Regions from separate parts of the Streptosporangium sp. NPDC001559 genome, predicted to be linked through region 2. Evidence: riboswitches for the same ligand, from Rfam matches in the RefSeq annotation. Region 2 holds a riboswitch; the other holds the start of a gene.
What was found. Region 2 has a riboswitch for cyclic di-AMP ahead of ACFYY8_RS27745 (C40 family peptidase). Riboswitches for the same ligand answer to the same signal wherever they lie in the genome.
Positions count from the first base shown of each region.

Region 1: another riboswitch for cyclic di-AMP. It lies ahead of ACFYY8_RS28590 (NlpC/P60 family protein); the one in region 2 lies ahead of ACFYY8_RS27745 (C40 family peptidase).

Region 1 covers NZ_JBIAVG010000014.1:82,092-88,000, reverse strand. Annotated here, with positions in the region: gene ACFYY8_RS28605 (type III pantothenate kinase) at 1-783, shown strand; gene ACFYY8_RS28610 (L-aspartate oxidase) at 1-1, shown strand, start outside; gene lysX (bifunctional lysylphosphatidylglycerol synthetase/lysine--tRNA ligase LysX) at 895-2,352, shown strand; gene ACFYY8_RS28595 (LuxR family transcriptional regulator) at 2,976-3,224, shown strand; gene ACFYY8_RS28590 (NlpC/P60 family protein) at 3,385-4,434, opposite strand; cyclic di-AMP (ydaO/yuaA leader) riboswitch at 4,440-4,590, opposite strand; gene ACFYY8_RS28585 (amino-acid N-acetyltransferase) at 4,925-5,560, shown strand; partial or broken gene ACFYY8_RS28580 (hypothetical protein) at 5,828-5,909, opposite strand, start outside.
Region 2 covers NZ_JBIAVG010000013.1:155,034-160,942, forward strand. Annotated here, with positions in the region: gene ACFYY8_RS27735 (branched-chain amino acid aminotransferase) at 1-892, opposite strand, end outside; gene ACFYY8_RS27740 (3-isopropylmalate dehydrogenase) at 1,076-2,122, opposite strand; cyclic di-AMP (ydaO/yuaA leader) riboswitch at 2,271-2,485, shown strand; gene ACFYY8_RS27745 (C40 family peptidase) at 2,473-3,180, shown strand; gene serA (phosphoglycerate dehydrogenase) at 3,716-5,305, opposite strand; gene ACFYY8_RS27755 (hypothetical protein) at 5,514-5,909, shown strand, end outside.

The sequences.
Region 1 (5,909 bases), on a different contig from region 2:
ATGCTGCTCGCCATCGATGTCGGTAACACCCATACCGTCCTCGGCCTTTTCGAGGGCGAGGAGGTCATCGAGCACTGGCGGATCGCCACCGACGCCCGGCGCACCGCCGATGAGATCGCGGTCGTGCTGCAGGGGTTGCTCGGGCAGTCGCCGCTGCTCAAGGGCACCGACGTCGACGGCATCGTGCTCTGCTCGACCGTGCCGTCCGTGCTCAACGAGATGCGGGAGATGTGCCGCCGCTACTACGGCGACGTCACCGCCGTGATCGTCGAGCCGGGCATCCGCACCGGGGTCCCGGTCAGGATGGACAACCCGAAGGAGGTCGGCAGCGACCGGATCGTCAACGCCCTGGCCGCCATCCAGCTGTACGGCGGGCCGTGCGTCATCGTCGACTTCGGCACCGCCACCTCCTTCGACGCGGTCTCGGCCAAGGGCGAGTACGTCGGGGCGGTCACGGCCCCCGGCATCGAGATCTCGGTGGACGCGCTGGCCGCGGCCGGGGCGCAGTTGCACAAGGTCGAGCTGATCCGGCCCCGCTCGGTGATCGCCAAGAACACGGTCGAGGCGCTGCAGGCGGGCATCATCTACGGCTTCGCCGGGCAGGTGGACGGCATCGTCGAGCGGATGGCGGCCGAACTGGCCGACGACCCCGACGAGGTCACCGTCGTCGCCACCGGCAGCGCGGCGCCCCTGGTGGTGAGCGAGGCGCGCTCGGTCGACGTGCACGAGCCGTGGCTCACGCTGATCGGCCTGCGGCTCATCTACCACCGCAACACCACCTGAGGCCCGGTCCTCCCTGCGGAGAAAAAGCGGGAAACACCCTCTGGCGGACATCGGTAACCTTGTCCTGTGACCGATGAAGTGACCACCCCAGCCGACGATCTGCCGGAGCAGATGCGCGTGCGCCGGGAGAAGCTCGACCGTCTCCGTTCGGAGGGCGTCGAGCCGTACCCGGTGAACTTCCCGCGCACCGCGACCAACGGCGATGTCCGCGAGAAATACGCCGGCCTCGACGCCGACACCGCGACCGGCGACAGGGTGGGCGTCACCGGTCGGGTCATGCTGTCGCGCACGGGCGGCAAGCTCTGCTTCGCCACGATCCGCGACGGCTCGGCCGACCTCCAGGTGATGATCTCCCTGGACCGGGTCGGCGAGGGGTCCCTGGCGGCGTGGAAGCGCGACGTCGACCTCGGCGACCAGATCGGCGTCGTGGGCGAGGTCATCACCTCCCGCAGGGGCGAGCTTTCGATCCTGGCCGACAGCTGGACGATCACCTCCAAGTGCCTGCGTCCGCTGCCGGACAAGCACGCCGGGCTCACCGACCCCGAGGCGCGGGTCCGCCAGCGCTACGTGGACCTCATCGTCAACGACGAGGCGCGCAAGATGGCCTACACCCGCAGCGCGGTCGTGCGGTCCATCCGTGACTTCTGGCACGAGGAGGGGTTCCTGGAGGTCGAGACGCCGATGCTCCAGCCGATCCACGGCGGGGCGGCGGCCAGGCCGTTCAGGACCCACATCAACGCCTACGACATGGAGCTCTACCTTCGCATCGCGATCGAGCTCTACCTCAAGCGGCTCGTGGTGGGCGGCATCGAGAAGGTCTTCGAGATCAACCGCAACTTCCGCAACGAGGGCGCGGACGCCACCCACAACCCCGAGTTCACGATGATGGAGGCCTACGGCACCTATCTCGACTACAACGGGATAGCCGACCTGACCCAGCGGATGATCCAGCGGGCGGTCGTGGCCGCCCTCGGGCACTCCGTGGTGGTCCACGACGGCCAGGAGATCGATCTGGGGCTGCCGGTGTGGCCGAGGGTCACCGTTTACGGCTCGGTCTCCGAGGCGCTCGGCGAGGAGGTCACGACCGAGACCCCGCTCGACCAGGTCCGTAAGCTCGCCGACGCGCGCGACGTCCAATGGGACGCCAAGTGGGGTCAGGGCAAGCTCGTGCAGGAGCTGTTCGAGGAGCTCGTCGAGCACACCCTCGTCCGGCCCACGTTCGTCATGGACTACCCGCTGGAGACCTCCCCGCTGGCCAGGACGCACCGGGACAACCCGCTGCTGACCGAGAAGTGGGATCTGATCGGGTTCGGCACCGAGCTCGGCACCGGTTACTCGGAGCTGAGCGACCCGATCGAGCAGCGCCGCCGTCTCACCGAGCAGTCCCTGCTCGCCGCGGGCGGCGACCCGGAGGCCATGCAGCTCGATGAGGACTTCCTCACCGCCCTTGAGTACGCCATGCCGCCGACCGGCGGCGTGGGGGTCGGCGTGGACCGCCTGATCATGGCCTTCACCGGTAAGAACATCCGCGAGACCATCCTGTTCCCTCTGGTCAAGCCCACGGGCTGACCCTTCCTTCCCTGCACCGGGCCCGTTGCCCGGCTCCCCTCACGGCGGGCCGGGCGGCGGGCCCGGTCTCGTGTGGGGGTCCGGCGCCCGGTGATTTGATTGGGGCCAAACGGAGGACGGAAACTCTATTTCCAGTGTGTTCGATACCGTACGGTAAACGGCATGTTACGCCAGATTTGCGCCGAATGCCGTAAATCTGGGGCATGGCATCCTCCCATTGCGGGGGGTTTCCAACCACCACGTCAAGGGGTAGTGAGGCGCTCGGCGAAGCACGCGGAAGGGCTCCACTTTTTCCGGCGAAATTCACATATAGGTCATAACCATACGGCCGACCAGCGCCGGGACCGTGGTCGGCGGGGCTCCGGCGAAACCTTGTTCTGCGAGGACGTGGCGCGCGGCGGGTGCCCCCGGCCACGGACCCTGACTTGTCCGTGACTTAACCATAAAGGCGCCGACATATCATGAGTACTTCACGTAGCGACCACTATGTCAACAGCGCGTGCTACCTCTATGAAGAGTGGAACTTGACGACCTTTGAACAAGCCGTTTACCGTTCCTGACGGGCGACACTGATTCCAGACAACTCACGCCTCGATTAGCAGGTGCGGGGGGAGCGACTCCAGATGGCATATCCCGAAGTGGATTCCCGTCGCGGCGACAGCCTCCTGGGCATGGGCGAGGTCGGCCTCACAGATGAGGATCTCGTGCTGCTGGCGGAGCTGGCCAAGGGCGTCACGGTCGACCGGGTCGGACGCCGCCTCGACATCAGCGGAAGAACGGTCCGCCGTAGACTCCGCGGGATCTGCGACCGCATCGGCGTGGCGACGGCCATCGAAGCCGTCGCCTGGGCGGCCCGCAGACGCCTCATCTGAGGCGAGCCCTTACCCGATGCCGTCCCGGACCTCCGCGTACGGCAGGAGCCCCCTGAGGGGCCGCTGCGGCCGTACGCGACCCGGGTGAGTCCTTCCCCGAACCGCCGCCGGCGGTTCGGGGCGGCCCGGCCGCCCGGTTGGTCCGGCCGGCCGAACCGGCTCAGTCGGCGATGCGCACCCCGCCCGCGAAGGGACGGTTGTCGATCGGGGCGATGTGAATGACGTCGCCGGTCTGCGGCGCGTGGACCATGAGGCCCGCGCCGATGTAGATCCCGACGTGGTGCAGGTCGCTGTAGAAGAAGACGAGGTCTCCCGGGCGCAGGTCGCTCCTTGAGGAGATGTGGGTGCCCGCGGTCCACTGGTCGCCCGTGTAGTGCGGCAGGCTGATGCCGACCTTCTGGTAGGCCCACATCACCAGGCCGGAGCAGTCGAAGGAGTTGGGGCCCTCGGCCCCCCACACGTACGGCTTGAGCTGCTGGGTGAGGGCCCAGCGGGCGGCCTCGGCGGCCTTGCCCGAGCCGATGATCGGCACGTTGACCTTGACCCGGCTGCCCCGGCTGCTCCCGGCCTGCGAACGCACCTCGCTGAACAGGTCGCTCTCGACCCGTTTCACCAGCCGCTCGATCTTGGTCCGCCGGTCGCCGAGGTCGGACAGGAGGTCCTTGACCTCGTCGGTGCGGGCCTTGGCGCTTGCCTGCGCGCGCTTAGCGGTCTCGATCGCCTTGCTGACCTGTGCGACCTCCTCGCTCTGCTGCTGCTGGATCGCGTAGTTCGTGGTGGCCTGGTCGAGGAAGGTGTCCGGGTTGGACGACTGGGTGAAGGCCAGCGCCGAGGCGAGCCCACCCGCCATGTAGGTGCTCTGGGCGAGCAGGGTGGCCTTCGTGCGTCGCTCGGCCAGCTGTGACTCACTGACGGCGAGGGTCTTCTTCGCGCTCTCCGCGGCGCGCTGCGCCTGCTTGAGCTTGACCCGCCCGCCGTTGTACTGCTCGGTGAGCGTCTCGATCTCGGTGTGCAGCTTCTCCGCCTGCTTGGCGAGCTCCTGCAGACTCGGCTTCGGCTCCGCGGTCGCGGCGAAGGGGGCGCCGAGGAACAGGGAGGCGAAGGCGAGCCCGGCGATCACCACCTTGTACCGCGGCCTGCGCACCCGGTGTTCTCGATGGCGGGCGTTCCCGCCCGCGCTCTCTCTCCCACGGTTGCGCGTGCGCTTCACCAACAGGCTCCTCTCTCGGCCGCCTACCGGGTTAGCTGACGGGTTCGGGCCGAGGCAGCCCTACCGAGGCGCCGGTGGCACATCGGATTCACCCCGGGGGACGGCTGGAGGGTGGGTCCCCGGTTCCCCGAGTCGGGGATTCGGCGGCGCAGCACTTTACGGGTGCTGACATCGAGGACGGACATTAGTGCAATTGGCGGTTCATGCTCAACCAGAACTGTGAAGCCGGTGGAGCTTTCGCAACTGAAATGTCACGGTCGGGTCACGCAATTTCATGATCGACATATGTGTCGTGCCGGGCGTCCGCCTTTCCCGGCGTCGGGGCGGAGATTCTCGCAGGTCCGGGCCTTTGGGTGGGGCCGGTCGGGGCGAGCTCGCCGGGCGGCCTCCCGGGGCGCGAAGAGGACGGTGGGAGTCATCCGGTGGACCCCGCGAACGAGATAAGGGCAGGCCGTAAACAAGCGGTGACGAGGACGTACTCTGATCAGTCATGGAGCAGGTTGCGCAGCAGTCCCCGGTGCGGGCCGTACCCGGCCGGGACGAGGTTTCCCCGGAGATCCCGGAAGGGGAGCCGGTGGCGGTCTCCGGCGACGTCCCGGGAGGATCGTCGGCGGAGATCACGGTGCGCCGGGCCAGGACGCCGGACGTCCGCGCCATCCGCCGCCTGGTCGACACCTACGCCGGAGCGGGGCCGCGCCTGCTGGAGAAGGCGACCGTCACCCTTTATGAGGACATCCAGGAGTTCTGGGTGGCCGACGTGGCGGGAAAGGTCGTTGGCTGCGGAGCACTGCACGTCCTGTGGGAGGACCTGGCCGAGATTCGCACGGTCGCCGTCGACCCCGACTGCCGGGGTATGGGAATCGGCCACCGGATCGTCTCCCGTCTCATCGGCGTCGCCGGAGACCTCGGACTGCGCAGGGTCTTCTGTCTCACCTTCGAGATCGATTTCTTCGCGAGGCACGGATTCAGGCAGATCCAGGGCACACCCGTCGCGCCGGAGGTCTACGCGGAACTTCTCGCCTCCTATGACGAAGGTGTGGCAGAGTTCCTTGATCTGGAGCACGTCAAGCCGAACACCTTGGGAAACACCCGGATGCTGCTCCATCTGACACCGCGGGGCGACTAGTTTGACCGTGGTGCTGACTGATCGGAAAGGTGACTGTTGTTACCTATGTCGATACGTTGTGCACCAGCAAGCATGTGAGTCTGACATGTGCCACATGCGCAGTCGAAGTGAGGTGACGCGGTGAGCACCGGACAGCCACCGTATCCGCAGGATGATCCCGAGCGCGACCGCACACCGTCGGGGCATCCGCAATACGGACAGAACGCGGGTCGGGCCCCCGGAGAACTCGATCCCGATGTGACAGTCGTGGGATATCGATCGGAGGCCTCACAGCCGAACACCGGCCCTGGGCAGACCCAGCCCGGGTACGGCCAGCAGCAGGGCTACGGCCAGCAGGCCGCCCAGCCCG
Region 2 (5,909 bases):
CGCAGCCCGCCTGCCACTCCTCGATCGACAGGCGGCCCTCCTCGGCGGTCAGGCCGAGCTCGGCGGCCAGGGTGAGGATCGAGTCGCGGGTGATGCCGGGCAGGAGGGTGCCGGTCAGGGCGGGGGTGAGGAGCCGGTCGCCGTAGACGAAGAACAGGTTCATCCCGCCCATCTCCTCGACGTAGCGGTGCTCGTTGGCGTCGAGCCAGACGACCTGGTCGCAGCCCTGCTCGACGGCCTGGCGCTGCGCGACGAAGGCCGCGGCGTAGTTGCCGCCGCACTTGGCGAAGCCGGTGCCACCGGGGGCCGCGCGGGTGTACTCGGTGGACAGCCAGACCGAGACGGCCTTGGCCGCGCCGAAGTAGGCCGCCGCGGGAGAGGCGATCACCATGTAGCGGTAGGTCCGCGAGGGGTAGTTGACGCCGAGCGCGGGCTGGGTGGCGATCATGAAGGGGCGCAGGTAGAGGCTGTGGCCCTGGGTGGTCGGCACCCATTCGCGGTCGGTCTGCACGAGCAGTTCGATCGACTCGACGAACGCCTCCCGCGGCAGTTCCGGCATGGCCATGCGCAGCGCCGACTGGTTGAAGCGGGCGGCGTTGGCGTACGGCCTGAAGCAGGCGATCGAGCCGTTCTCCTGCCGGTAGGCCTTCAGCCCCTCGAAAAGTTCCTGGGCGTAGTGGAAGACCGAGGTCGCCGGGTCGAGGCTGAGCGGGCCGTACGGCGTGAGCCGCGCGTCGTGCCAGCCCTCTCCCTCGGTGTAGTCGATGGAGATCATGTGGTCGGTGAAGGTCTGACCGAATCCGGGATTCGCCAGTACCTGCTCGCGCTCGGCTGTGGAACGAGCGTGGTCGGAGAGCTGCACGTCGAAGGTCAGCTTCTGAGCGGTGGTCATGGCGGCGGTCCTTCTCTTCGTGGCGGAGTACACCTACGGTCCATTCTGGAACGGAGCAGGCACCGGAAAACTACTGCATATATGCCAAAATCCGGCAGCCTGCTCGGTGAGACGAACAAAAAAAGACGCGCCCGGTGGCTCTGCTGAGCCACCGGGCGCGTCTGGGGTCGTGCGGGCGGCTTGTCAGCCGGCTACTCGGGCGGTGATGTCGTCGCCGATCTCGTGGGTGGTACGGCTCGCCCACCCGGTCTGGCGCTCGACCAGGTCCTCGGCCACGGCCTGCTCGACCTTGGCCGCCTCCTCGGTCAGGCCGAGGTGGTCCAGGAGCATGGCGACCGACAGGATCGTGGCGGTCGGGTCGGCCTTGCCCTGGCCCGCGATGTCGGGGGCGCTGCCGTGGACCGGCTCGAACATGCTGGGCGCGGTGCGGTCGGGGTTGACGTTCCCGCTGGCCGCGAGGCCGATGCCACCGGCGACGGCGGCGCCGAGGTCGGTGATGATGTCGCCGAAGAGGTTGTCGGTGACGATCACGTCGAACCGCTCCGGCTGGGTGACGAAGAACATCGAGGCCGCGTCGACGTGGTAGTAGTCGGTGGCGACGTCGGGGTACTCAAGGCTGACCCGGTCGACGGTGCGGGACCACAGGTCGCCGGCGAAGGTGAGGACGTTGGTCTTGTGGATCAGCGACAGCTTCTTGCGCGGCCTGCTGAGCGCCTTCTCGAAGGCGTAGCGGACGACGCGCTCGACACCGTAGGCGGTGTTCAGCGACTCCTGCGTGGCGATCTCGTACGGCGTGCCACGGCGCAGCACACCACCGGCGCCCGCGTAGAGGCCCTCGGTGCCCTCGCGGATGACGACCATGTCGATGTCCTCGGGGCGGGAGCCGCCCAGCGGGGTCGCGACGCCGGGGAAGAGCTTGACCGGACGCAGGTTGACGTAGTGGTCGAGCTCGAAGCGGAGCTTGAGCAGCAGGTCGCGCTCCAGGATGCCCGGCGGCACACTGGGGTCGCCGACCGCGCCGAGCAGGATCGCGTCGTAACCGCGCAGTTCGTCGAGGACCGCCTCGGGCAGGATCTCACCGGTTCTGTGGTACCGGCCGGCACCCAGGTCGTAGGTGGTGGTCTCCACCTTCGTTCCGACGGCTTCGAGGACCTTCAGGCCCTCGGTGACGACCTCGACCCCGATCCCGTCTCCAGGGATGACGGCCAGACGAACATTGCGCGAATCCATACCGGGCACCCTATCTGCTCTGTCTCGACAATCGAACCATCGATCTCACCCCTCGGACACTTCCCTCTCGGGAAAGCCCCGAAAAGTTTGTCCTGTTTGCGATCTTTTGACCGTTTCGTTAAGGTCCTGGCCATTCGCATCGTCGCCTAATTCGCGCAGGCCATCCCCCTCTTTCGGTCCGCGCGGAGCCGGGGAACCACTTCCGGGGTCCACGAGGCGTCCGAGCCGCACTCCGTCTGGCGGAGCACGTTCCCGGCGTTTTCCACGAGGCCCCTCGGGGCGAGTCGGCGCCACCACGCGCCGTAGGGCGACCTCCACGCCCGAGCCCGACAGCTCACCCGGCCGGCCCTATGGAAGGAACGGTCCTGAACGGCAAGACCTACCCCCGTGTCCTGACCCTGATCGTCACCGGCTCGACCATCCTCGCGACGCCCGCCGTCGCACTGGCGGACTCCTCCCTCACCACCTCCTCCCCCACTCCTCTCCTCGCGCTCGCCGCCGCCGGGTTCGCCCTCGCGCACCCGGCCCCCACCGCGGAGAACTCCCGGACCCCGCTCACCGCCCCCACCGTCGAACCCGCCCCGGCCGGCTTCTCCGGGACCGGGCGGAAGGTCCCGGCCTGGAAGAAGGCGCTGAACTGGGCGATGTCCAAGCGCGGCACGCCGTACGTCTGGGGCGGCACGGGCAGGGGCGGCTTCGACTGCTCGGGCCTGATGCTCCGCGCGTACGGCGCCGCGGGCATCCGGCTGCCCCGCACGACGACCCAGCAGTACTCCGCGTTCGCCAGGAAGATCTCCTGGAAGAACCTCAAGCCCGGCGACCTGGTCTTCTTCCACAACCTCGGTCACGTCGGCATGATCACCAAGCCCGGTTACATGGTCCACGCCCCGCGCAGCGGCGACGTGGTCAAGGTGGAGAAGCTGCGGGCCTGGCGCCGCGCCAGCTTCGCAGGAGCCGTACGGCCGGACCCCAAGGGGGTCGAGCTCGCCGACGAGCAGGCGGAGCTGGACACGGCGATCAGGCAGTCGACCCAGGCCGGTACGGCCGTCGCCCGCTGACCCGCGCCTCTCCCGGTCCCGGGCGCCGCACCGTCCGTGGACTCGGAGGGCCTCGGGAGGACTCGGCTCAGGAGGAGTGCGGGGGCACTCCGCCGTTGTCGCGGCGGTCCAGCGCGGTCTGCAGGGCCTGGGCGGCCTCGTTCTCGTTGTCCTCGGGACGGTTCCAGGGATACATGTCGTACATGACGCTTCTCGTCTCGTTCGCACGGAGCTGACTGAAGGAGGAAGGGGAGCCTGGACCCTGGTCACGGGTCCTCATCGGATCGCGGATCCGGATCACGGATCGGCGGGAAGCCGGGGCCGACGAACGCCATCACACCGCGGCGAGTTGCCGGCCCGCCCCTGTGTCAGGCCTCGCCGCGGCAGGTAATAAGTACGAGAACCTGGCGCATTACCAGCCATAATAACCGGCCTCCTGAAATCTGTCTCACCCTTCGTGCAGCCTTCTCATATATTGAGACGACGCTCAGTCGGAAAAACAGACGGCCGCCGCCCCGCGAACGGGGGCGGCGGCCGTGGGAGCCGTGCTCCGGGATCAGTCGGCCAGGTCGACCGAGCGGCCGCTGTCGGCGCCGATCTCGCCGCCGATCTGGTCGAGCACCTCGGCCGGGATGGCGGAGTCGACGGTCAGCGCGATGAGGGCCTTGCCGCCCTTGGCGTCCCTGGCGACCTGCATGGAGGCGATGTTGATGCCGTGGTCGCCGAGGATTCGGCCGACGACGCCGACGACGCCGGGGCGGTCGTCGTAGGTGAAGAACGACAGGTGGTCGGTCGGCTCGATCTCCATCTGGTAGCCGTTGACCTCGACGATCTTCGTGACCTGCCGCGGGCCGGAGAGCGTGCCGGAGACCGAGACGGCGCGGCCGTCGGCCAGGACGCCGCGGACGGTCACCACGTTGCGCCAGTCGGGGCTCTCCGCGCTGGTCACCAGCTCGACGGTGACGCCGCGGTCCTTGGCCAGGAGCGGGGCGTTCACGTAGGTGACGGAGTCCTCGATCACGTCGGTGAAGACGCCCTTGAGGGCGGCCAGCTCCAGAACGCGGACGTCCTGGGAGGCGATCTCGCCGCGCACCTCGACGTCGAGCCTGGTGGCGACCTCACCGGCGAGAGCCGTGAAGACGCGGCCGAGCTTCTCCGCCAGGGGCAGGCCCGGCTTGACGTCCTCGGCGACGGCGCCGCCCTGGACGTTGACGGCGTCCGGCACGAACTCGCCGGCCAGGGCCAGCTTCACGCTGCGCGCGACCTGGGTGCCGGCCTTCTCCTGGGCCTCGTGGGTCGAGGCGCCCAGGTGCGGGGTGACGACGACCTGGTCCAGCTCGAACAGCGGGCTGTCGGTGACGGGCTCCTTGGGGAACACGTCGATGCCCGCGCCCGCGACGCGGCCTTCCTTGATCGCGGAGTAGAGGGCGCCCTCGTCGATGATGCCGCCGCGCGCGACGTTGATCAGGCGAACCGACGGCTTGACCTGGTGCAGCTCGCGGTCACCGATGAGCCCGATGGTCTCCTTGGACTTGGGCAGGTGCACGGTGATGAAGTCGGACTCGCGCAGGACCTCTTCGAGGGAGGCCAGCCTGACGCCCATCTGCGCGGCGCGGGCGGGCTGCAGGTAGGGGTCGTAGGCGATCAGCTCGACGCCGAACGGCTGCAGGCGCTGGGCGACCAGCTGGCCGATCTTGCCGAGGCCGAGGATGCCGACGACCTTCTCGTCCAGCTCGACGCCGGTGTACTTCGAGCGCTTCCACTCGCCGCCCTTGAGCGCGGCGTGGGCCTGGGCGACGTTGCGGGCCGAGGCGAGGATCAGCGCGACGGTGTGCTCGGCGGCGCTGGTGATGTTGGAGGTGGGCGCGTTGACGACCATGACGCCTGCCTTGGTCGCGGCCTCAACGTCGACGTTGTCGAGTCCGACGCCCGCGCGGGCGACGACGCGGAGCTTGGGCGCGGCGGCGATCGCCTCCGCGTCCACCTGGGTGGCGCTGCGCACGATGAGCGCGTCCACGTCGGCGAGGGCGGGCAGGAACTTGGCGCGGTCGGCGCCGTCGGTGTGGCGGACCTCGAAGTCGGCTCCCAGGACGGCGAGACCTGCCTCGGAGAGTTCCTCTGCGACCAGTACGACGGGCTTGTTCACGGGCTGGATCCTTTGGAGACGTGGAGGCTGCGGACGGACCTCACGTAGTCTATCGAGGCTTGTGAACGCGTTCACGAGTGTCCCGCGATCCGAGACGGTTACCCACTTCGTACACCTTCTATGCCTACAAAATTCATCTTGGTCTTGATCTAGATAAAACTTCGCGATTACCCTGATAAGCCGTGGTTCTCTACCTAAGGTTCCGTGTATGAGCATCGGGAACCCCGCTCTCGGCGACGTACTCTCGCAACACGGCAGCCCACACCGGCTGCTGACGGCGCTGGCCGAATACGGGCTCCTCGTGGCCGTGCGCCCTGATCGCTCCGTCGTGCTCGGCACGACCCAGACCGGCGAACGGGTCCTGCTCGGCTACACCTCGCAGAGCACCTACGCGCGCCACCGCGGCAACCACGCCCTGTCGGCGTGTGACGCCGACACCATCCTCGACATCCAACGTGCCACCGGCGTGCGTGAGATCGTGATCGACGCCGCCGGCCCGGCGGCGGCGGCCGTACCGATCGAGGATCTCCAGCGCCACCTGCTCTCCACCCGCACCGGCCCGACGCCCGCGCTGTCGAGCGCGGCCCCGACGGCCTACGCGACC